Regions from separate parts of the Microlunatus aurantiacus genome, predicted to be linked through region 2. Evidence: predicted binding sites of a transcription regulator. Region 2 holds the regulator's gene; the other holds the start of a gene.
What was found. The regulator HrcA, encoded in region 2, represses chaperone genes, less so after heat shock. The targets are predictions, from matches to a motif close to TTGGCACTCGNNNNNNNCGAGTGCCAA.
Positions count from the first base shown of each region.

Region 1: the regulator HrcA is predicted to act here: its motif matches at 5,505-5,531, upstream of groL (chaperonin GroEL).

Region 1 is NZ_BAAAYX010000013.1:605,292-616,207, reverse strand. It holds gene ABD714_RS16710 (LLM class flavin-dependent oxidoreductase) at 1-1,113, opposite strand, end outside; gene ABD714_RS16705 (MDR family MFS transporter) at 1,189-2,658, opposite strand; gene ABD714_RS16700 (glycogen/starch/alpha-glucan phosphorylase) at 2,830-5,385, opposite strand; gene groL (chaperonin GroEL) at 5,712-7,340, shown strand; gene ABD714_RS16690 (amidase) at 7,538-8,869, opposite strand; gene ABD714_RS16685 (alpha/beta fold hydrolase) at 8,866-9,810, opposite strand; gene ABD714_RS16680 (cysteine desulfurase family protein) at 9,795-10,916, opposite strand, start outside.
Region 2 is NZ_BAAAYX010000002.1:840,568-851,483, forward strand. It holds gene ABD714_RS04040 (LacI family DNA-binding transcriptional regulator) at 1-344, opposite strand, end outside; gene ABD714_RS04045 (ABC transporter substrate-binding protein) at 650-1,939, shown strand; gene ABD714_RS04050 (carbohydrate ABC transporter permease) at 1,943-2,899, shown strand; gene ABD714_RS04055 (carbohydrate ABC transporter permease) at 2,892-3,803, shown strand; gene ABD714_RS04060 (LacI family DNA-binding transcriptional regulator) at 3,869-4,894, opposite strand; gene ABD714_RS04065 (MBL fold metallo-hydrolase) at 4,987-5,838, opposite strand; gene hrcA (heat-inducible transcriptional repressor HrcA) at 6,026-7,036, shown strand; gene dnaJ (molecular chaperone DnaJ) at 7,084-8,256, shown strand; gene ABD714_RS04080 (16S rRNA (uracil(1498)-N(3))-methyltransferase) at 8,253-8,996, shown strand; gene tgt (tRNA guanosine(34) transglycosylase Tgt) at 9,067-10,332, shown strand; gene ABD714_RS04090 (universal stress protein) at 10,399-10,809, opposite strand; gene ABD714_RS04095 (ATP-binding cassette domain-containing protein) at 10,815-10,916, opposite strand, start outside.

The DNA of each region.
Region 1 (10,916 bases), on a different contig from region 2:
GATCTTCAGCGTGCGCTGCTCACCGCCGCCCCCCACGACGATCGGCAGCGGTCCGACGGGCCGGGGGTAGCAGGTCGTCTCGGGCAGCTGGACCCGGCGACCCGCGTACGGCTTCGTGCCGGCGCCCCACAGCGTCCGGAGGGTCTCGATGGTCGCCTCGAGCCGATCGAGCCGTTCCCGGGCGGGCGGGAAGTCGACCCCGTACGCCGCGTGCTCGCGGTTCCACCAGCCGGCGCCCAGACCGCAGAAGGCCCGACCGCCGCTGAGCACGTCGAGCGTGGCCGCGGTCTTGGCGATCACCCCGGCCGGCCGCAGGGTCACCGGCGAGACCAGGGTGCCGAGTCGGAGCGACGTGTCCAGGCCGGCGAGGAGGCCGAGGGTCACCCAGGGCTCCGGGATCGGCTCCCAGGCCCGGCCGACCTGGGGGATCTGGATCAGGTGGTCCATCACGGCGATGCCGGCGAAACCCATCTGGTCGGCGGTCAGGGCCACGTCCCGCAGCCAGCCGGCGGGGTCGTCGCCCCAGCCGAACCGGGACAGCTGCAGGATGACCGGCACCCGGCCGGTGCCGGTCTCGACAGCGGAGGCAGGCTCCGGCCCCGGTTCGGGTGCTCCGGGCGCAGCGGTGACCATGAGGACCCGGTCCCAGCCCTCGGTCTGGGCCACGGCGAGCAGGGCGCGAACCCGCCGGAGCTGACCGGTGAGGACGTCGGCATGGACCGGGCGGTCGCGTCCCGCGTTCCGGGTCCGGCACAGGGGGGCGTCGGTGTCCAGGATGACCAGGACCGCTGGCAGACCGGCCGTACGCGCCCGGTCCCGCAGCGCCGAGCGTCGGTCCGGGTCCAGGCCCAGTGTGTCGACCACGGTGGTCAGGCCACGGCGCAGCCGGGCGTCGATGACCAGATCGGCGACGGCGAACGCGTCCACCGAGGCGTCGAGGTCGGCTGGGCCGGTGCCCACCACCGCGCGCAGGGCGTCGGTGGAGACGATCTCGGGGCGGGCGTAGCGAGCCGCCGCCCAGGTGGACTTGCCGGCCCCGGCCGCCCCGGCCAGCACCACCACGCAGGGATCGGGCAGCGGCGCCTCGGCGGACGTGGGGTCGGGGACGCTCACCCGCCCCATCCTGCCGACTCGGCGGTGTGGGTGGTGGGCCGGGCCGGCACGGCTTCTGACCGGCCCGGAGTCAGCTCAGCGGGAGGCGGCGTCCACCTGGTGGGAGTCGGACTTCCGGGGCATCAGCGCGACGCCGAGCAGCATGGCCAAGGCCACCACCGCCGAGCCCACGAACACGCGGTGCAGGGCGTCGAACAGCTGAGCGGGGTCCACCCCGTCGAGGGTGATGCTGCCGTGACCACCCGACGCCGAACCGGCCAGGGCGGCGTTGGCGATCGCGCCGAAGACGGCGATGCCGACCGCGGAGCCCATCGAGCGGGCGAACATGTTGGTGCCGGTGACCACGCCCCGGACGTGCCACTCGGCGGAGGACTGGGCGGCGATCAGGGTCGGACTGGCGATCCAGCCCATGCCGAGACCGACGACGAAGCAGGTCACCGCGACCAGCCAGACGGGCGAGTCGACGGCGAGCGTGGCCAGCAGGCCGGCCCCGACGAGCGCCACCACCGAGCCGATCAGCGCGGTCGCGCGGAAGCCGATCCGCAGGTAGACGCGACCGGCGGTGGCGGCGGCGATCGGCCAGCCGATGGTCAGTGACGCCACGGCGAAGCCGCCGACCAGGGCGTTGTGGCCGAGCACCCCCTGCACGTAGAGCGGCACGTAGGAGGTCAGTCCGACGAGCATGGCGCCGACCGAGAGGCTCACCAGGTTGGTGGTGTTGAGCAGCCGGGCCCGGAAGATCCAGCCCGGGATGATGGGTTCGGCGGCGCGCCGCTCGACGAGGGCGAAGCCGACCAGCAGCAGCAGCGCCCCGCCCAGCACGGCGACGCCGGCCGGCGAGAGCCAGGGCCACAGGACGCCGCCTTCCAGCAGGCCGAGGATCAGCAGCGAGGACCCGCCGGTCAGCAGCACCGCGCCACCGACGTCGATCCGGTGGCGGACCCGCTCGACGTCCTCGTGGAACCGACGGACCAGGGTCCAGCCGGCGAACAGGGCCAGCGGCACGTTGACGAAGAAGATCCAGCGCCAGTCGAGCACCTCGACGAAGATGCCGCCCAGGGCCGGACCGACGACGGCGGAGATGGCCCAGACGCTGGCCATGTAGCCCTGCACGGTGGCGCGCTCGGCGAGGCTGTAGAGGTCCCCGACGATGGTCATCGACGTGGGCATGATCGCTCCGGCGCCGAGGCCCTGCAGACCGCGGAACACGATCAGCGACGGCATGCTCCAGGCGAAGCCGCACAGGATCGAGCCGACCAGGAACAGCCCGACCCCGATCAGCATGATCGGCTTCCGCCCGTACTGGTCGGAGAACTTCGCGTAGATCGGCACCGACACGGCCTGGGCCAGCAGGAACACCGAGAACAGCCAGGGGAACTGGTTGAAGCCGCCGAGGTCGTCGACGATGGCCGGGATCGCCGTAGCCAGGATGGTCGAGTCGATCGCCACCAGCCCGACCGACAGCATCATCGCCAGCAGGATCGGACCACGACTCGACCGCAGACCGACCTCGGCCCGACTCACCTGCTGTTGCACCATGACCATTCGCAACCTGCGGGTGTGCAGATGCATTCCCGGTCTATGGGATCGAGGCCGGGGCCGAAGCCGGGGCAGGGGCGGTGCGGCCCAGGTTGGTCGGAGAACGTACGAGGGCCGGGTCCCGCTCACGGGGACCCGGCCCTCGGCCGTACGGACGTCGACGCGGGAGGACCCCGATCAGAAGGCCGGCGGGGTGTGCCAGATCCGGTCGATGTAGTGGCGCATCGAGCGGTCGGAGGAGAAGAACCCGGACCGGGCGACGTTGAGGATGGCCGACCTCGTCCAGGCGTCGGTGTCGGCGTACGCGGCCCCGACCTTGTCCTGCGCGTCGATGTAGGCGCGGTAGTCGGCCAGGGCCATGAACCGGTCCTCGTAGAGCAGGTTGCCGACGACGGGGGCGAATACGTCCCGGTCGCCGTCGGAGAACGCTCCCTGGGCGATCAGGTCGATGGCCCGCTTGAGGCTGGGGTCGGACTCGTAGAACGAGCTCGGCACGTAGCCCTTGGCATAGAGCGCCTCGACCTCGGGCTCCAGCAACCCGAACAGGAAGAAGTTGTCGTCCCCGACCAGCTCGCGGATCTCGATGTTGGCGCCGTCGTCGGTGCCGATGGTCAGCGCACCGTTGAGGGCGAACTTCATGTTCCCCGTGCCCGACGCCTCCTTGCCGGCCAACGAGATCTGCTCGGACAGGTCGGCGGCCGGGATGACCTTCTCGGCCAGCGTCACGTTGTAGTTGGGCGGGAACAGCACCTTCAGCCGGCCCTCGACGCGCTTGTCGTTGTTGACGACCGCGCCCACCCCGTTGATCAGGTGGATGATGTCCTTGGCGATCTTGTAGCCGGGCGCGGCCTTGGCCCCGAAGATGAAGGTGCGCGGCGTGATGTCGGCCGGCTTCACCTCCCCGGAGATGATCCGCTCGTACTCGGTGACGATGTGCAGCACCTTGAGCGTCTGCCGCTTGTACTCGTGCAGCCGCTTGACCATCACGTCGAGCAGGTGGGAGTCGTCGACGGTGAACCCGTCCCGCTCCACCAGCACCCGGTTCAACCGGCGCTTGTTGTGCGCCTTGACCTCGCGGAACCGGTCCCGGAACTCCTCGTCCTCGGCGTACGGCTCGAGCTCCCGCAGCCGCTCCAGGTCGGTCAGCCAGCCGACCCCGATGGCGTCGGTGATCAGCTCCGACAGCGCCGGGTTGGCCAGCCGGACGAACCGGCGTGGGGTGACGCCGTTGGTGACGTTGGTGAACTTGCCCGGGAAGAACTCGTCGAAGTCGGGCAGCACCTTGTCCCGCAGCAGCTGGGAGTGCAGCTCGGCCACACCGTTCACCTTGGCCCCGGCCACGGTGGCCAGGTACGCCATCCGGACCGCCCGCTCGGGGTGCTCGGCGATGATCGACATCCGGCTGACCCGCAGCTGGTCGCCGTCGAAGCGCTCGGACACCCGCTCGAGGAACTCCTCGTTGATCCGGTAGATGATCTCCAGGTGGCGGGGCAGGAGGCGACCGAGCAGGTCCACCGACCAGACCTCCAGCGCCTCCGGCAGCAGGGTGTGACAGGTGTAGGCGAAGCACTGCTGGGTGATGGCCCAGGCCTCGTCCCAGTCCATCTTCTTCTCGTCGATCAGCACCCGCATCAGCTCCGGCACCCCGATCACCGGGTGGGTGTCGTTGAGCTGGAAGATGATGCGGTCCGGCAGCTTGTGCAGGTCGAAGTCCTTCGGCAGGACCGAGTTCACGAAGTCGTGGATGGAGGCCGAGACGAAGAAGTACTGCTGCTGCAGCCGCAGCTCCTTGCCCTGGGGGGTGGAGTCCTCCGGGTAGAGCACCTTGGAGATGTTCTCCGCGAACGTCTGGGCGCGGACCGCCTCCTCGTAGTCGCCGGAGTTGAAGATCTTCAGGTCGAACGCGTCGGTGGCCTGCGCACGCCACAGCCGCAGGGTGTTCACCCGACCGTTCTGGTAGCCCGGGACCATGTAGTTGTACGGGATGGCCTTGACCTTCCAGCCCGCCACCCACCGGGAGCGCTCCACCCCGTCGGTGTCGGTGTACTTCTCGGTGTGACCGCCGAAGGTGACGATCTGCGCGGCTTCGGGGTGCGGGAACTCCCACGGCGCACCGAGGGCCAGCCAGGAGTCGGCCTGCTCGACCTGCCGTCCCTCCACGAAGGTCTGCCGGAAGATGCCGTACTCGTAGCGGATGCCGTAGCCGATGCAGGGCACGCTCATGGTGGCCAGCGAGTCGATGAAGCAGGCGGCCAGGCGGCCCAGACCACCGTTGCCCAGACCCGGCTCGACCTCCTGGGCCCGCAGGGCGGCCAGATCCACCCCGCACTTGCCCAGACCCTCCTCGACGATCTCGGTCAGTCCGGTGGCTAGCAGCGCGTTGCCGAGCTGGCGGCCGAGCAGGTACTCCGCGGACAGGTAAGCCACGCCCTTGGCCTGGGTCTCGGCCTGGCGGCGAAGGGTCTCCAGCCAGCGGGCCATCAGGTAGTGCCGGACCGTGCGGGCCAGCGCCAGGTACTGGTCGTTGACCGAGCTCGTGGACAGCGCGACGCCCTGGCCGTAGTTGAGCTCCCGGAGGAACTCGCGGACGAAGCCGTCGACCGAGCTGGCGGGCGAGCCGACCGGAGCCAGCGCGAGGGCGTGCGTGGCCTTGGGCTTCGCGGGCGCGGCCGGCGTACCGGTCTCCGGCAGGTCGTTCACCGGGAAGTCGTCTGTCGTGGGGTTCTCGGACACGGGGTAACCGTAGCGGCGTCACGTCACCGCCGTGTGTCACCGGCGCCGGGACGGAATCGGCCGGCCCTGTGCCGGTGCTGAGAATGCGCCGGCAGGCGCTGAGAATGCGGCGCGAAGTGTTTGCACTCACCATGCCAGAGTGCTAAACATGGCGTTAGCACTCTCGAACAGAGAGTGCCACCTCACCAAGCGGTGAGTCCGGAGCGGAGACCTCTGCGTCGAAGCGTACGGGCGTCCGTCGCGGGCACCGCTCGGCGAGACCCAAACATCTATCCACACCAACGCGCGGGGACAGCACCCCGCTCGCGGGAGGACTCGCGGAGAACATGCCGAAACTCATTCAGTTCAACACCGAAGCGCGGCGCGGCCTCGAGCGCGGGATGAACCAGCTCGCCGACGCCGTCAAGGTCACGCTCGGCCCGAAGGGCCGCAACGTCGTGCTCGAGAAGAAGTGGGGTGCGCCCACCATCACGAACGACGGTGTGAGCATCGCCAAGGAGATCGAGCTCGAGGACCCGTACGAGAAGATCGGCGCCGAGCTCGTCAAGGAGGTCGCCAAGAAGACCGACGACGTCGCGGGCGACGGCACCACCACGGCCACCGTGCTGGCCCAGGCCATGGTGCGCGAGGGTCTGCGCAACGTGACCGCGGGCGCCAACCCGATGAGCCTCAAGCGCGGCATCGAGGCGGCCGTGGCTGCCCTGATCGCCGAGCTCGCGCGGACCGCCAAGGACGTGGAGACCAAGGAGCAGATCGCTGCGACCGCCTCCATCTCCGCCGGTGACGCCAGCGTCGGCGAGATCATCGCCGAGGCGATGGACAAGGTCGGCAAGGAAGGCGTCATCACCGTCGACGAGTCCAACACCTTCGGCCTGGAGCTCGAGCTCACCGAGGGCATGCGGTTCGACAAGGGCTACATCTCGCCCTACTTCGTCACCGACACCGAGCGCATGGAGACCGTGCTCGACGACCCGTACATCCTGATCGTCAACTCCAAGGTCTCCAACCTCAAGGAGCTGCTGCCGATCCTGGAGAAGGTCATCCAGTCCGGCAAGCCGCTGGTCGTGCTGTCCGAGGACGTCGACGGCGAGGCCCTGGCCGCGCTGATCGTCAACAAGATCCGCGGCACCTTCAAGTCCGTTGCCGTCAAGGCCCCGGGCTTCGGCGACCGTCGCAAGGCCATGCTGACCGACATCGCCATCCTCACCGGCGGTCAGGTCATCTCCGAGGAGGTCGGCCTCAAGCTCGACGGCGTCGAGCTTGAGCTGCTGGGCCAGGCTCGTCAGGTCGTCGTGACCAAGGACGAGACCACGATCATCGAGGGCGCTGGTGACTCCGACGCCATCGCCGGTCGGGTCAACCAGATCCGCACGGAGATCGAGAACAGCGACTCCGACTACGACCGCGAGAAGCTGCAGGAGCGGCTGGCCAAGCTGGCCGGCGGCGTGGCCGTGATCAAGGTCGGCGCGGCCACCGAGGTGGAGCTCAAGGAGCGCAAGCACCGCATCGAGGACGCGGTGCGCAACGCCAAGGCGGCCGTCGAGGAGGGCATCGTCGCCGGTGGCGGCGTGGCTCTGCTGCAGGCTGCTCAGCACGTCACGGTCGACCTGACCGGTGACGAGGCCATCGGCGCGCAGATCGTCTTCACCGCGGCCGAGGCCCCGCTGAAGCAGATCGCCATCAACGCCGGCCTCGAGGGCGGCGTCGTGGCGGAGAAGGTCCGCAACCTGCCCGTCGGCCAGGGCCTGAACGCGGCCACCGGCGAGTACGTCGACCTGGTCGCGGCCGGCATCATCGACCCGGCCAAGGTGACCCGGTCCGCGCTGCAGAACGCGGCGTCGATCGCGGCCCTGTTCCTCACCACCGAGGCCGTCATCGCCGACAAGCCGGAGAAGGCTTCGGCCGCTCCGGGTGGCGACGGTGGCATGGGTGGCATGGGCGGGATGGACTTCTGATCTGACGATCAGGTCCTGACTGCTCGAACCGAGCACAACGGCGGCGGCGGTTCCCACTTCGGTGGGGACCGCCGCTGTCGCGTTCTGCGTTCCCGCCCGGATCTGCTCGGGTTTGTCGGACCTGCTCGGGCTATAGACCGAGCAGATCCGACAAACCCGAGCAGCAGTGCCCGGGAGTGCTGCAGGCGCGGCGTGGGTCAGGGGTGCAGGTGCTGCATCAGGGCGAGCACCCCGACGTCATCGTGCTGCGGTCCGACGATCTGCAGGCCGATCGGCAGGCACTCGTCGCTCAGCCCGACCGGGACCGTGCCGGCCGGCGAGCGGGTCAGGTTGAACACCCCGGTCGCCCGGATCCACGACACCGCCTCCCCGAACTGCGGTGGGTCCCGGTGCAGGGTCGGGGTGAGCAGCAGATCGCAGGTCTCGAACACCCGGACCAGCTCCAGGTTCAGCCGGTGGCAGGTGTCCTCGGCGGCCAGCAGGTCGCGGGCGGAGAGCCGGTCGGCGTCCTCGATCCCCTCGCGCACCTCGTCGCTGAGCAGCGAGCGGTCGAGCTCGCCGACACTGCGCTGCACGTACGCCGCGATCAGCGGGCCCCAGGCGTCGTACGGCTCGGAGGTGAAGACGCGGTCGATCTCGACCACCTCCACGCCCTCGGCCGCCAGCCGTTCCACGGCCGCACCGCAGGCGGCGAGGATGCTCGGCTCGGTCCAGGCGTAGCCCAGCTGCGGACTCCAGGCGATCCGGCGGGGCAACGGGGTGCGTCCCACACCCACCGAGAACGGCTCGCAGGGCGCAGGCAGGGAGCGCAGATCGGTGCGCTCGGGTCCGACCACCACGTCGAGGGTGGCGACCAGGTCGGCCACCGTACGGGTGATCACGCCCCGGGTGGTGACCAGCGGCCAGTCGACCGGGTGCGGACCGCCGTCCGGCACCCGGCCGAGCGACGGTTTGAAACCCGGCAGACCGCAGGCCGACGCGGGGATCCGGATCGACCCGCCACCGTCGGAGGCCGTGGCCAGCGGCACCATGCCCGAGGCCACCGCCACCGCGGCCCCGCCGGAGGAGCCACCGGCCACCCGGTCGACGTCGTACGGGTTGCGGGTGGACCCGAAGACCAGGTTGGACGTGTCCGCCGAGGTGGCGAACTCCGGGGTGTTCGACTTGCCGACCACCACGCAGCCGGCGGCCCGGAGTCGGGTCACGAGAACGGAGTCGCTCGTGGCGTGGGCCGTGTCGGCGAACAGCCGGGACCCGTGGATCGTGCGGTAGCCGACGGTGTCCTCGGTGTCCTTGACCGCGAGCGGCACACCGGCCAGCGGCAGGTGCTCGCCGGCGGCCACCCGCCGGTCGACCTCGACGGCCTGGGCGACTGCCCGGTCGGCGTCGCTCGCGACGATCGCGTTGAGCTCGGGGTCGAGCCGGGCGATCCGGGTCAGCGCGGCTTCAGCCGTCTCGCGCGCACTGGTCCGGCCGGTCCGGACGGCGGCGGCGGTGTCGAGGGCCGACGGGGCGGCTTCGTTGATCATCGGCTCTCTCCGAGACGGGTGATGGCCTGGGCGGTCAGGTCCATCATGGTCGCCCCGCCGTGCCCCTCGTCGACCATGATCAGCTCGCTCCCCGGCCACGCCTGCTGGAGCTCGTACGCGAAGCCGGCCGGGCCGCTGACGTCGTACCGGCCGTGGACCATGACGCACGGGATGCCCGCCAGGGTGGGGATCCGGGCCAGCACGTGATCATGGTCGAGGAAGCCGTCGTGGCTCCAGTAGTGGGTGACCAGGGTGCTGGTGAGCAGCTGCTGGTCGGGGTCGTCGTGGTACATCGGGGTGCCGTCGATCCCCGGTCCGAGCGAGATGTGCACCCCCTCCCAGCGGCACCAGTCGGTGGCGGCTCGCCGGCGCACCTCCGGGTCGGGGTCGGTCAGCCGACGCGCGTACGCGTCCACCACCCGCTCGCGGGGTCGACGGTCGGCGGCGCGGGCGAAGGCCGCCCACTCGACCGGGAACAGCATCCCGACGGTCTCGGTGATCCACTCGACGTAGGGGCGGGTGGTGAGCGCCACGGCGGTGAGCACGACCCCGCTGACCCGGTCGGGGTGGGCCAGGGCGTACGCGACCGCCAGACCCGTGCCCCACGAGACGCCGTGCAGCAACCACCGCTCGATCCCGAGGTGGAGCCGGAGCTCCTCCAGGTCCGCGATCAGCTGCTCGGTGGTGTTGGTCCCCAGCGAGTCGAGGTCCTCGCTGGCCAGCGGTCGGCTGCGCCCGGAGCCGCGCTGGTCGAGACCGACGATCCGCCAGCGGGCGGCGTCGAAGCGACGGCGGTAGCCCCCACCCAGGCGTCCGCCGGGACCGCCGTGCAGGAAGAGGGCCGGCCGGCCGGCCGGGTTGCCGGACGTCTCCCACCACAGCTGCGAGCCGTCGGCGACGTCGAGCAGACCGCTGGCGTACGGCTCTACCGGGGGTTCCACGCGGGCGAGGTTACCGGGAGCCGGCCGGCGACGGCGGCGATCAGCTCGTCGGCCGCCCGCTCGAGTTCTTCGTCGGTGACGTCGGCCTCGAAGGTGAACCGCAAGGCGGTCTGGGCCGTCTCGGACGGGATCCCCATCGCCGTCAGCACGTGCGAGGCCTCGTCGCTGCCGGCGGCGCAGGCGGATCCGCTGGAGCAGATCACGCCACGTCGCTCCAGGTCGAGCAGCACCGACTCCCCGCTCAGGCCGGGCAGCACGAACGAGGCGTGGCCGGGCAGCCGGTGATGGCGGTGGCCGGTCAGCCGGACGCCGGGCAGAGCCTGCTCGAGGCGGGTGAGGAAGGCGTCCCGCCGGGTGCGTACGGCAGCGGCGTCGGCGGTCCGGGCCAGGCGGAGCGCCGTGGCCAGTGCCACCGCGCCGGCCACGTCCTCGGTGCCAGAGCGCAGGCCGCGCTGCTGGCCGCCGCCGTGGATCAGCGGCTCGACCGGGGTGCGGCGGGCCACGTAGAGGACGCCGACGCCCTTGGGGGCGCCGACCTTGTGCCCGGACAGGCTGAGGGCCTGGACCCCGAGCCGGCCGACGTCGAGGTCCAACCAGCCCGCCGCCTGCACGGCGTCGGTGTGGAACGGGACGTCGTGCGCGCGGGTGAGCGCGGCGAGCTCGGCGATCGGCTGGATGGTGCCGACCTCGTTGTTGGCGTACTGGAGGCTGACCAGTGTCGTGTCCGGCCGCAGGGCAGCCTCGAGATCGCGCGGGGAGACCCGGCCGTCGGGGTCGACGCCCAGCTCGGTGATCTCGTAGCCGAGGCGGCCGAGCCAGCGCGCCGACTCCAGCACCGCCGGGTGCTCGACGGCGGAGACGATCACGTGCCGGCCGCGGGGGCTCGCCAGGGCGATGCCCTTGATCGCGGTGTTGGCGCCCTCGGTGCCGCCGGAGGTGAAGGTGATCTCCGCGGGCCGGGCACCGAGGATGTCGGCGACGACCCGGCGAGCGTCCTCCAGAGCGCGAGCGGCGGCCTCGCCCAGCTCGTGTTGGCTGGACGGGTTGCCGTACGTGGTCGTGAGGTACGGCCACATCGCCTGCAGCACCTCCCGGCGGACGGGGGT
Region 2 (10,916 bases):
GTCCCCGTCTCGAGCTGGGCCTCGTAGCCGATGGGCATCAGGACCAACGACGTCTGGGACTGCTCCAGCACCTCGGTCACCGCCGTCAGGAAGCCGATGGCGTACGGGTCGGAGAACGCGTAGGAGAGGCGCTCGGTGAGGAGCACGCCGACCGCCTCGGCCCGCCCGCTGCGCAGCATCCGGGCCGCCGCGTCGGGGCCCGCGTACCCGAGCTCGGCGGCCACCGCCAGGATCTTCTCCCGCAGCTCGGTCGACAGCTGGTCCGGTCGGTTGTAGGCGTTGGACACCGTCGACGGCGACACCCCGACCGCCCCCGCGATCGTCTTCACCGTGACTCGGCCCATCGCACCTCTTCCGTCACCTACAACGGTACAGACCCGCTGTCGGCGGCGGGTCGAAGCCGGTTCGAGAAACCGATTCCGGACCGGGGAAACCAAGGCCGAAACGACTTACGGAAACGCTTGCGCAATCGCTTTCGTTCGCCTAGAGTCTCGTGTCACGAGGTCTCCAGGACCACGGGTAGCAGTCCAGAACACCGTCGGGCAACAGCTCGACAATTGCTGGCAAGTGGATTGACACCCGAGCTGCGGTACTCGTATCTTCGCGAGAAACCGTTTTCCACCGCAATGATGAGGGAGAGACAATGGGCGTGAACCGCAGGCAGTTCCTGCTCGGGGGCTTGGCCGCCGCAGCAACCACGATGGGGCTGGTGGGCTGCGCGCCCGGCTCCAGCAACAGCGGCGGGGGCGGGGGCGATGCGTCCTCGGCCGAGCTGAACTTCACCTGGTGGGGCAACGACGTCCGCAACAAGAACACCACCACGGCGATCGACGCCTACACCAAGGCGAACCCCGGTGTGAAGATCTCTCCCCAGCCCGGTGAATGGGCCAGCTACTGGGACCGACTGGCCACCCAGGTCGCCGGCAACACCGCTCCCGACATCATCCAGATGGACATGGCCTACATCTCCGAGTACGGCAACCGTGGCGCCCTGCTCGACCTCTCCGGCGTGGACACCTCGAAGTTCATCGAGGGCACCGTCGACTCGGGCAAGATCGACGGCACCCTGAACGGCATCAACGCCGGCATCAACTGCCTCGTCGTCCTGGCCAACCCCAAGGTCTTCGAGAAGGCGGGCGTGGCGGTGCCCGACGACAAGAGCTGGACCTGGGACTCCCTGGTCGACGTCTCCGCCGAGGTCGCCAAGAAGACCAAGCTGACCTTCGGCTTCCAGTCACTGGTCAGCGACAACCTGTTCCAGGCCTGGATCCGCCAGCAGGGCAAGGCGCTGTTCACCCCCGAGGGCATGGGCGTCGAGACCGCCGACGTGCAGGGCTGGTTCGACTACCTGGTCAAGGCCCAGAAGGCCGGCGCCATCGGCACCCCCTCCCAGATCACCGAGGAGGCGGCCAAGTCCCTCGACCAGAGCGCGATCGTGGTCGGCACCGCGGCCCTCGCGCTGTCCAACTCCAACCAGCTCGAGGCCATCACCGCCGCCGCGGGCACCGACCTGTCGATGCTGCGCTACCCGACCATCGCCGGCAACTCGGCCGAGCGCAAGGCCTGGTACAAGGCGTCGATGCTGTGGTCGGCCTCGGCCCGGACCAAGAACCCCGAGGCGGCCGTCGCCTTCATCAGCTGGCTGGTCAACTCGCCCGAGGCAGCGAACCTCCTGCTCGCCGAGCGGGGGATGCCGGCCAACAGCGAGATGCAGGCCGCCATCAAGCCCAAGCTCTCCAAGGTGCAGCAGACGGTCCAGACGTTCCTGAACGACATCCAGCCCGAGCTGGCCGACACCCCGATCGCACCGCCGCCCGGCGGCGGCAAGATCGGCGACGTCATGCTGCGCTTCGCGACCGAGGTCCTGTTCGGTCGTCAGAGCACCGCCGAGGCGGCGCAGAAGTTCATGGACGAGATGAAGTCGAACATGCAGGGCTGATGAATGAGCGCCATATCTGAGCTCTCTCACCTGAAGGTCAACAAGGCCAAGACGCCGGAGGAGAAGGCACAGCGTCGCAAGGAGGCGAGCCGGGACAACAAGGCGGCCTACCTGTTCTTGATCCCGTGGTTCATCGGGCTGTTCCTGATCACCATCGGCCCGATGATCGCCAGCCTCTACCTGTCGTTCACCCAGTACAGCCTGATCCAGGCCCCGAAGTGGATCGGCATCGACAACTACGTCCGGATGCTGGGTGACGACCGGCTGCACCACTCGCTCAAGGTCACCTTCATCTACGTGTTCGTCGGGGTGCCGCTGCAGCTGGTCTTCGCGTTGGGGATCGCGTTGCTGCTGGACAAGGGCATGCGGGGCCTGCCGATCTACCGCTCGGTGTTCTACCTGCCGTCGATGCTCGGCAGCTCGGTGGCCATCGCGCTGCTCTGGCGTCAGATGTTCGGCACCGACGGACTGGTCAACCAGATCCTGCGGTTGCTGGGCTTCGACGCGCAGATCGGCTGGATCTCCGATCCCAGCTACGCGCTGTGGACGATCATCCTGCTGCACGTGTGGACCTTCGGCTCACCGATGGTGATCTTCCTCGCCGGCCTGCGCCAGATCCCGGGCATGTACTACGAAGCTGCCTCGGTCGACGGGGCCACGACCTGGACGAAGTTCACCAAGATCACCCTGCCGCTGCTGTCACCGATCATCTTCTTCAACCTGGTGCTGCAGCTGATCGGGGCGTTCCAGTCCTTCACCCAGGCCTTCGTGGTCTCGGCGGGGACCGGTGGTCCGGCGGACTCGACGCTGTTCTACACGCTGTACCTCTACCAGCGTGGCTTCGGACAGTTCCAGATGGGCTACGCCGCCGCGATGGCGTGGTTGCTGGTGGTCATCGTCGGAGCGCTGACCGCGGTCAACTTCTTCCTCTCGAAGTATTGGGTGTTCTACGATGACTGAGCTGAAAGAGTCCCTGGCCGCGCCGGCCGCTGTGGCCGGCCCGCCGTCCGACCCGCCACCCAACACCGTCAGCGGAGCCACCCGGGCCCGGTCTCTGGTCAAGCACGCGCTGCTGATCGCTGCCAGCGTGGTGATGATCTACCCGCTGCTGTGGCTGCTGGTGTCGTCGTTCCGCCCCACCGAGGTGATCTTCCGGACGCCGGGGCTGTGGCTGAACAACCTGGTGATCGAGAACTACACCGAGGGCTGGTTCGCTCTCGCCCAGCCGTTCGGTCACTACATCGTGAACTCCGCGATCGTGGTGATCGGCGCGGTGGCCGGCAACCTGTTCGCCTGCTCGCTGGCGGCGTACGCGTTCGCCCGCCTGCAGTTCCGGTTCAAGACGCTGTGGTTCTCGATCATGCTGGTCACGGTGATGCTGCCGATCCACGTGGTCCTCGTGCCGCAGTACATCCTGTTCAACAACCTGGGCTGGGTGAACACGTTCATCCCGCTGATCCTGCCCAAGTTCCTGGCCACGGACGCCTTCTTCATCTTCTTGATGGTCCAGTTCATCCGGGGCATCCCGAAGGAGCTGGACGAAGCGGCCCGGATCGACGGGTGCGGTCACTGGCGGATCTTCTCCCGGGTGCTCATCCCGCTGATGGGTCCGGCGCTGGCCACGACGGCGATCTTCACCTTCATCTGGACCTGGAGCGACTTCTTCACCCCGCTGATCTACTTGACGGACCCGAACTCCTACACCGTCCCGGTCGCCTTGAAGTCCTTCCTGGACGCGACCAGCGGCAGCAACTGGGGAGCCATGTTCGCCATGTCGATCATCACCTTGATCCCGCTGTTCCTGGTGTTCCTGTTCGGCCAGAAGTTCCTGGTCAAGGGCATCGCCACGACCGGTGGGAAGTAGGCCCCCGACTCGTCACTGAGTCGGCCCCGAACCAGACGGCCCCTGACCTGCACCACGCCCGCAGGTCAGGGGCCGTCTGCCGTCTCCGGGCGGGAGCGGGCAGCCGGTCCGGTGCTGCCCCGCCGGACGACCTGCGGACTCAGCACCACCGTCCGTCGGGGCGGCCCCCCGGACAGCAGGTCCCACATGCCCTGCCAGGCCAGCTCCCCGAGCTCGGTCACCGGTACGGCGGCGGTGGTCAGCGGTGGTGTGACGTACCGGGCGAACGGGATGTCGTCGAAACCCACCACCGACATCGCGGCCGGGACGGCGACACCGGCCTCGCCCAGCGCGCTGACCAGACCCATGGCCACCAGGTCGTTGAACGCGAGCACGCCCGTGACGCCCGACCTGACCAACGGCCCGGCCGCGTCGTGACCGTCGACGAAGTTCACCCCGCACGGACGGATCTCCACCGCCAGGTCCGGGTGCGTGGCCCCGAACTCCTCCAGTGCCGCCAGCCGGCGGGTGTTGGACGCGCTCTGCGGCGCGCCGGCCAGGTACGCGAGCGACCGGTGGCCATCGGCGTACAGCAGCTCCAGCAGCTCCGTCAGTCCCAGCCGGTAGTCGGCCGTGACCACCGGGGACGCGTGCTCGCCGACCGGCTCCCGGTTGACCACCACCATCGGCTGCAGGGTCCGCAGCAGCTGGGCCAGGTCGGTCTCCGGCATCCGTGGGGCGACCAGCACCAGCCCGTCGCAGCGGCGGCGGGTCTGCTGCGCCAGGGCCAGCTCGGCGGTCACCGACTCGGCCGAGTCGGCCACCAGCACGTGGTAGCCGTTCCGGGCCGCGGCGTGACTGAGGCCACGGAGCACGCCGTGGAAGGTGGGGTTGCCGAGGTCGGGCACGACCACGGCGACGGTGTTGGTCCGGCCGAGCACCAGGCTGCGGGCCAGCGGGCTGGGGGAGTAGTCGAGCGCCGCCGCGGCGGCCCGGACGCGTTCGGTCATCTCCTGGTCGACAGCCCTGGTGCCGTTCATCACCCGCGACACCGTGGCGGGCGAGACCCCGGCACGGGCGGCCACGTCGGCGATGGTCGCCGGGCGCGCCATCCCCGCGTCCCTCACCGGATCGTCCAGTCGCTCACGGGACCATCCAGTCGCTCACGGGATCATCCAGGCGTTCATAGGGTCATCGTGCCCGATCAGGCGAGCGGTAGCCGCCGTTGCGGGTCCGCGGCGCGCGCCTGGGTGAGACCGGCGGCCAGCCCCTCGCGGACGGCGGAGAAGGGAAGCGCCCAGGTGCCGCGCTCCTCGGCATCCTCGGGTCGCACCCCCAGACCGGCCAGCCGGCTGATCTCGCCGGAGACGGCCGCGACCCGGCCGCGCTGCTCGAAGACCGCCTCCCGGTCCAGCGGCGCGCCGTGACCGGGCAGGATCACGGTCCGCTCGGTGGTCAGCCCGATCAGTCCGTCGAGGGTCGCCGGCCACTCGTGGGCGTAGGAGTCGGGCCCGTACGACGGGGGGCCGCTGGACTCGACCAGGTCCCCGGCGAAGACCACGTCCGCCCCGGCGACCACGACGACGAGGTCGCCGTCGGTGTGCCCGCGGCCCAGGTGAACAGCCTCGACCCGGACACCGCCACCCAGGTCGACGGCGGCCGCCACTGCCACCTCGCGACGGGGTCGGGGCAGCGACAGCTGGTCGACGCCCACCCGCTCCGCCTCGGCCGCCGCTTCCGGTCCGGCCAACCAGGGGCCGACGGTCTCGTGCGCGATCACGGCTGGCGCGTCGATGCCGCCGGCGCCGAAGGCGTGGTCGAAGTGCGCGTGGGTCAGCACCACCGCGGTCACCGGCAGCGCCGTCACGGCCGCGACCTCCTCGCGGAGCTGCCGACCCTGCTCCGGGGTGGCCCCCGCGTCGACGAGCAGTGCCGCCTCGGACCCGACCACCAGGCCGACGTTCACCGCTCCGGAGCCCTGGTCGTCGGGGAAGGGCACGACCGAGACGTAGACGTGGTCGGCCACGGCAGTGAAGGGGCCGGGGCGCTGGGTCATGTGACTAGACTGGCACTCGCTCTGTCAGAGTGCCAAAGATCCCGTCGCGAGCGACGGCGTAGCGAAGCGCCCGGCTCGGTCTGGACCACGAGAGAGCAACCACGCTCGGCGTGCGCGGACGGCGAGGGAGAGCAGAGTCACTCGGCGCGCGGCGGAGCAGCGAGTGACGACGAGCAGAGGAGAGGGTGTGGACGACCGCAAGCTGCAGGTGCTCCGGGCGATCGTGACCGACTACGTCTCCAGCCAGGAGCCGGTGGGCTCCAAGGCTCTCGTCGAGCGGCACAGCCTCGGCGTCTCCCCGGCCACCGTCCGCAACGACATGGCGGCGCTGGAGGAGGAGGGCTACATCACCCAGCCCCACACCAGTGCCGGGCGGATCCCGACCGACAAGGGCTATCGCCTGTTCGTCGACCGGCTCGGCTCGGTCAAGCCGCTGTCGCCGGCCGAGCAGCGGGCGATCCACACCTTCCTGTCCGGGGCCGTCGACCTCGACGACATCCTGCACCGGACGGTCCGGCTGCTCGCCCAGGTCACCCAGCAGGTGGCGATCGTGCAGTACCCGACGCTCAGCCACGCCGAGGTGCGGCACGTCGAGCTCGTCTCCCTCTCCAGCCAGCGGCTGCTGGTCATCCTGATCACCTCCACCGGACGCATCGAGCAGCGGGTGGTCGAGATCGAGCACACCGACGACGAGCTCACCCGGGTGCGCTCCCTGCTCAACGCGGCGGCGGTGGGGCAGGTCTCCAGCCAGGCGGCGGCCAGGCTGGGTCAGCTGCTCGCGGAGCTGCCGGTCGCGATCTCCTCGATCGGGCGCGGCTGCATCGCGACCCTGCTGGACATGCTCGGCAGCGACGCCTCCAGCCGGGTCGTGGTCGGTGGGATGCCCAACCTCACCCGGTTCGGTGACGAGTTCGAGACCACCGTACGACCGGTGCTCGAGGCACTGGAGGAGCAGGTCGTGCTCCTCAAGCTGCTGGGCGAGGCCACGTCCACCGACATCGTGACGGTCCGGATCGGCCGCGAGAACCCGTACGCGGAGCTGCAGTCCACGTCGCTGGTGGCCAGTGGCTACGGCACCGCGCTGGACAGCTGGGCCACCCTCGGCGTCGTCGGTCCGACCCGGATGGACTACCCCTCGACGATGGCGTCGGTACGGGCGGTAGCCCGGTACGTCGGTCGCTTCCTGGCCGAGGGCTGACCCATCGACCTCTCACAGAATCCAACCCTCCGAAGAATCTGGACACGATGAGCACCAACTACTACGAGATCCTCGGCGTCCCGCGCGAAGCGAGCCCTGAGCAGATCAAGAAGGCCTACCGCCAGCTGGCGATGAAGCTGCACCCCGACGTGGCCACCGAGGCGGACGCCGGTGAGCGGTTCAAGAAGGTCGCGGAGGCGTACGAGGTGCTCGGTGACGCCAAGAAGCGCGACCTCTACGACCGGGGCGGCGACCCGCTCGGTGGCGGGATGGGCGGTGGCTTCAACGGTGGCTTCGCCGGCGCGAACGGAGGCTTCGACTTCACCAACCTGGTCGACGCGATGTTCGGTCAGCAGACCGCCCGTGGTCCCCGGTCCCGGACGCGTCGCGGCCAGGACGCCCTGGTCCGGCTGGAGCTGGAGCTGGCCGAGGCCGCCTTCGGCACCACCAAGCCGCTGCGCGTCGACACCGCGATGCTCTGTCCCCGCTGCAGCGGCTCCGGTGCCCAGGAGGGCTCGAAGCCGGTCACCTGCGCCACCTGCCACGGCCAGGGCGAGGTGACCCACGTGCAGCGCTCCTTCATCGGTGACATCCGCACCACCAGCCCGTGCCCGACCTGCCGCGGCTACGGCACCGTGATCCCCAACCCGTGCGTGGAGTGCTCCGGCGACGGCCGCGTCCGCTCCAACCGCACCATCAACGTGAAGATCCCGGCCGGGGTGAGCACGGGCAACCGCATCCACCTGGCTGCTCACGGCGAGGTCGGCCCCGGCGGCGGACCCGCGGGTGACCTGTACGTCGAGCTCGAGGTCGCTCCGCACGAGGTGTTCCAGCGCGACGGTGACAACCTGGAGATGGTGCTGCGGATCCCGATGACGGCAGCCGCTCTCGGCACCGAGATCCGGGTGCAGACCCTCGAGGCCGATCTGGAGGACGCCGACGACGAGGACAAGGTCACCACGATCACCGTGCAGCCGGGCACCCAGTCCGGGACCCGGGTCGCTCTCGACGGTCGGGGCGTGCCGCGGCTGCGGTCGCACGGGCGGGGTCAGATGGGCGTGACGCTGATGGTGCAGACCCCGACGAAGCTGGACAAGGAGCAGCGCGAGCTGCTGCGCCAGCTGTCGGAGCTGCGCGAGGAGACCTCGGTCGAGGGCTCGGTGCAGAAGCACAACCAGGGCTTCTTCGGTCGGCTGCGGGACGCGTTCGCCGGCCAGTGAGCTCCGAACCGCTCTTCCACGCCGCACTGCCCGACCCGCTGCCGCGGCTGGGGGAGACCGTGCTGCTGGACGGTCCCGAAGGCCGGCACGCTGCTGTCGTGCGCCGGATCCGCCTCGGCGAGACCGTGGTGCTCGCCGACGGCGCCGGCCGCGCCGTCACCGGGCCGGTGGTGGCCACCGGCAAGCAGAGCATCACCGTCGAGGTGCTCGGGCACCGGGAGGAACCGGCCCCCGCGGTCCGGTTCGTCGTCGTCCAGGCGCTGGCCAAGGGGGACCGCGGTGAGCTGGCGGTCGAGCTGCTGACGGAGGTCGGCGTGACCGAGATCGTGCCCTGGCAGGCCGCCCGGTCCATCGTGCGCTGGTCGGGCGAGCGAGGCACGAAGGGGCTGGCCCGCTGGCGGAGCTCGGCGCGGGAGGCCGCGAAGCAGTCCCGCCGGTTGTGGGTGCCCACCGTGGCCGAGCCGATCGACACCCGCACGCTGGCCACGCGGATCGCGGCCGCCGACGTCGCCCTGCTGCTGCACGAGGACGCCGCCGCACCCGTGGCCTCGGTCAGCCTGCCGGAGTCAGGCGAGGTGCTGCTGGTGGTCGGACCGGAAGGCGGCCTCGCGCCGGACGAGCTGACCGCCCTGACGGCGGTGGGCGGTCGCCCGACGCTGCTGACGCCCCACGTCCTGCGGACCTCGACGGCCGGCGTGGTCGCCTGCGCGGGGCTGATGCTGCGTGGGCGGACGGGCTGATGCGGCGCGACGTGACGGAAAGGCGCACCTCGAGCCCGCGACACACCGGCGACACGCCGTCGGCGGCCTCGTGAGCGGCGCTTCTCCGTCACCGGCGCCGCCCTCCGCCCCGGGGACAGGTTTCGGCTTCGAGGTCGGCGACACCCTCGCCGGCGGAGCCGGCCGGACCGGCACCATCACCACGCCGCACGGCACCATCGCCACACCGGCTTTCGTGGTGGTCGGGACGAAGGCGACGGTGAAGACGGTGCTGCCCGAGACCGTGGCCGAGCTGGGTGCCCAGGCCGTGCTGGCGAACGCCTACCACCTCTACCTGCAGCCCGGGGCCGACGTCGTGGAGGCCGGTGGGGGACTGGGGCGGTTCATGAACTGGCCAGGTCCGACCTACACCGACAGCGGCGGCTTCCAGGTGATGAGCCTCGGGGTCGGCTTCAAGAAGGTGCTGGCGATGGACACCGCCGGGCTGGCCGACGACGACGTGGTGGCGGCCGGAAAGAACCGGCTGGCTGCGGTCGACGACGACGGGGTCACCTTCACCTCCCACCTGGACGGCAGCCGGCACCGCTTCACCCCCGAGGTGTCCATGCAGGTGCAGCACCGGCTCGGGGCGGACGTGATCTTCGCGTTCGACGAGCTGACCACCTTGATGAACACCCGCGGCTACCAGGAGAGCTCGGTCGAGCGCACCCACGCGTGGGCGGTGCGCTGCCTGGCCGAGCACCGGCGGCTGACCGCCGAGCGGGCGACCGCGCCGTACCAGGCGCTCTTCGGGGTGGTCCAGGGCGCGCAGTACGAGGACCTGCGGCGGCGGGCCGCCCGCGATCTGGCCGCCGTGGAGATCGACGGCCACTCCTTCGACGGTTTCGGCATCGGAGGGGCCCTCGAGAAGCAGAACCTGGGCACCATCACCGGCTGGGTGAGTGACGAGCTGCCCGAGGACAGGCCCCGGCACATGCTCGGCATCTCCGAGCCCGACGACCTGTTCACCTGCGTGGAGAACGGCGCGGACACCTTCGACTGCGTGTCGCCGTCCAGGGTGGCCAGGAACGCGGCCGTCTACACCCGCGACGGACGCTTCAACGTCAACACCGCGGGATCACGACGGTGCTTCGAGCCGATCGACGCCGAGTGCGACTGCTACACCTGCACGCACTACACGCGGGCCTACCTGCACCACCTGTTCAAGGCCAAGGAGATGCTGGCGGCGACGCTGTGCACCATCCACAACGAGCGGTTCGTCGTCGCCCTGGTCGACCGGATCAGGACAGCCGTCTCCGACGGCTCGTACGCCGACCTCAAGGCGGAGACGCTCGGGCGCTACTACCCGGTGCGCTGACCCGGACTCCTGTCGGGCTGACCACGAGCGGTCAGGTTCTCCGACAGGAGCCCGGGTGCGGGTCGGTCAGGGTTGCGGCTTGACCGCGATCACCGGGCAGTCGGCTCGCAGGATGATCGCCTGGGCGGTGCTGCCCGTCAGCATCTTGCCGACCGGCGAACGGCGGCGGACACCGATCACGATCGTGTCGGCCCCCACCTCCGCGGCGGTGTCGAGGATGGCTTCGGCCGCGGGCTTGCCGTCGGTGGGGCGCACGATGGTGTGCTCCACCTTCCTGGTGGCCAGGAGGTCGTCGATCGTGTCGACGTCCTCCGCGGTGGCGAACTGCGGGTGGGCGTAGTCGCCGTCCTTGGCGGTGTTGACCACTGTCAGCCGCGCCTCGTTCTGCTCGGCGTACGCGATGGCGTAGTCGAGGGCCGCGATCCCCTCCGGAGTGGGGATGTAGCCGACCAGGACGTGGCTGCGGATACCGGTCACCGTGATCAGCCCCTGGCCAGGGTGGTGGCGCCGGTCATGATCGCCACCGCCTCGGTCGGGGTGTGGGACTTCGGGGTGATGACGCCCGCGCAGCCGCCGAGGCGAGC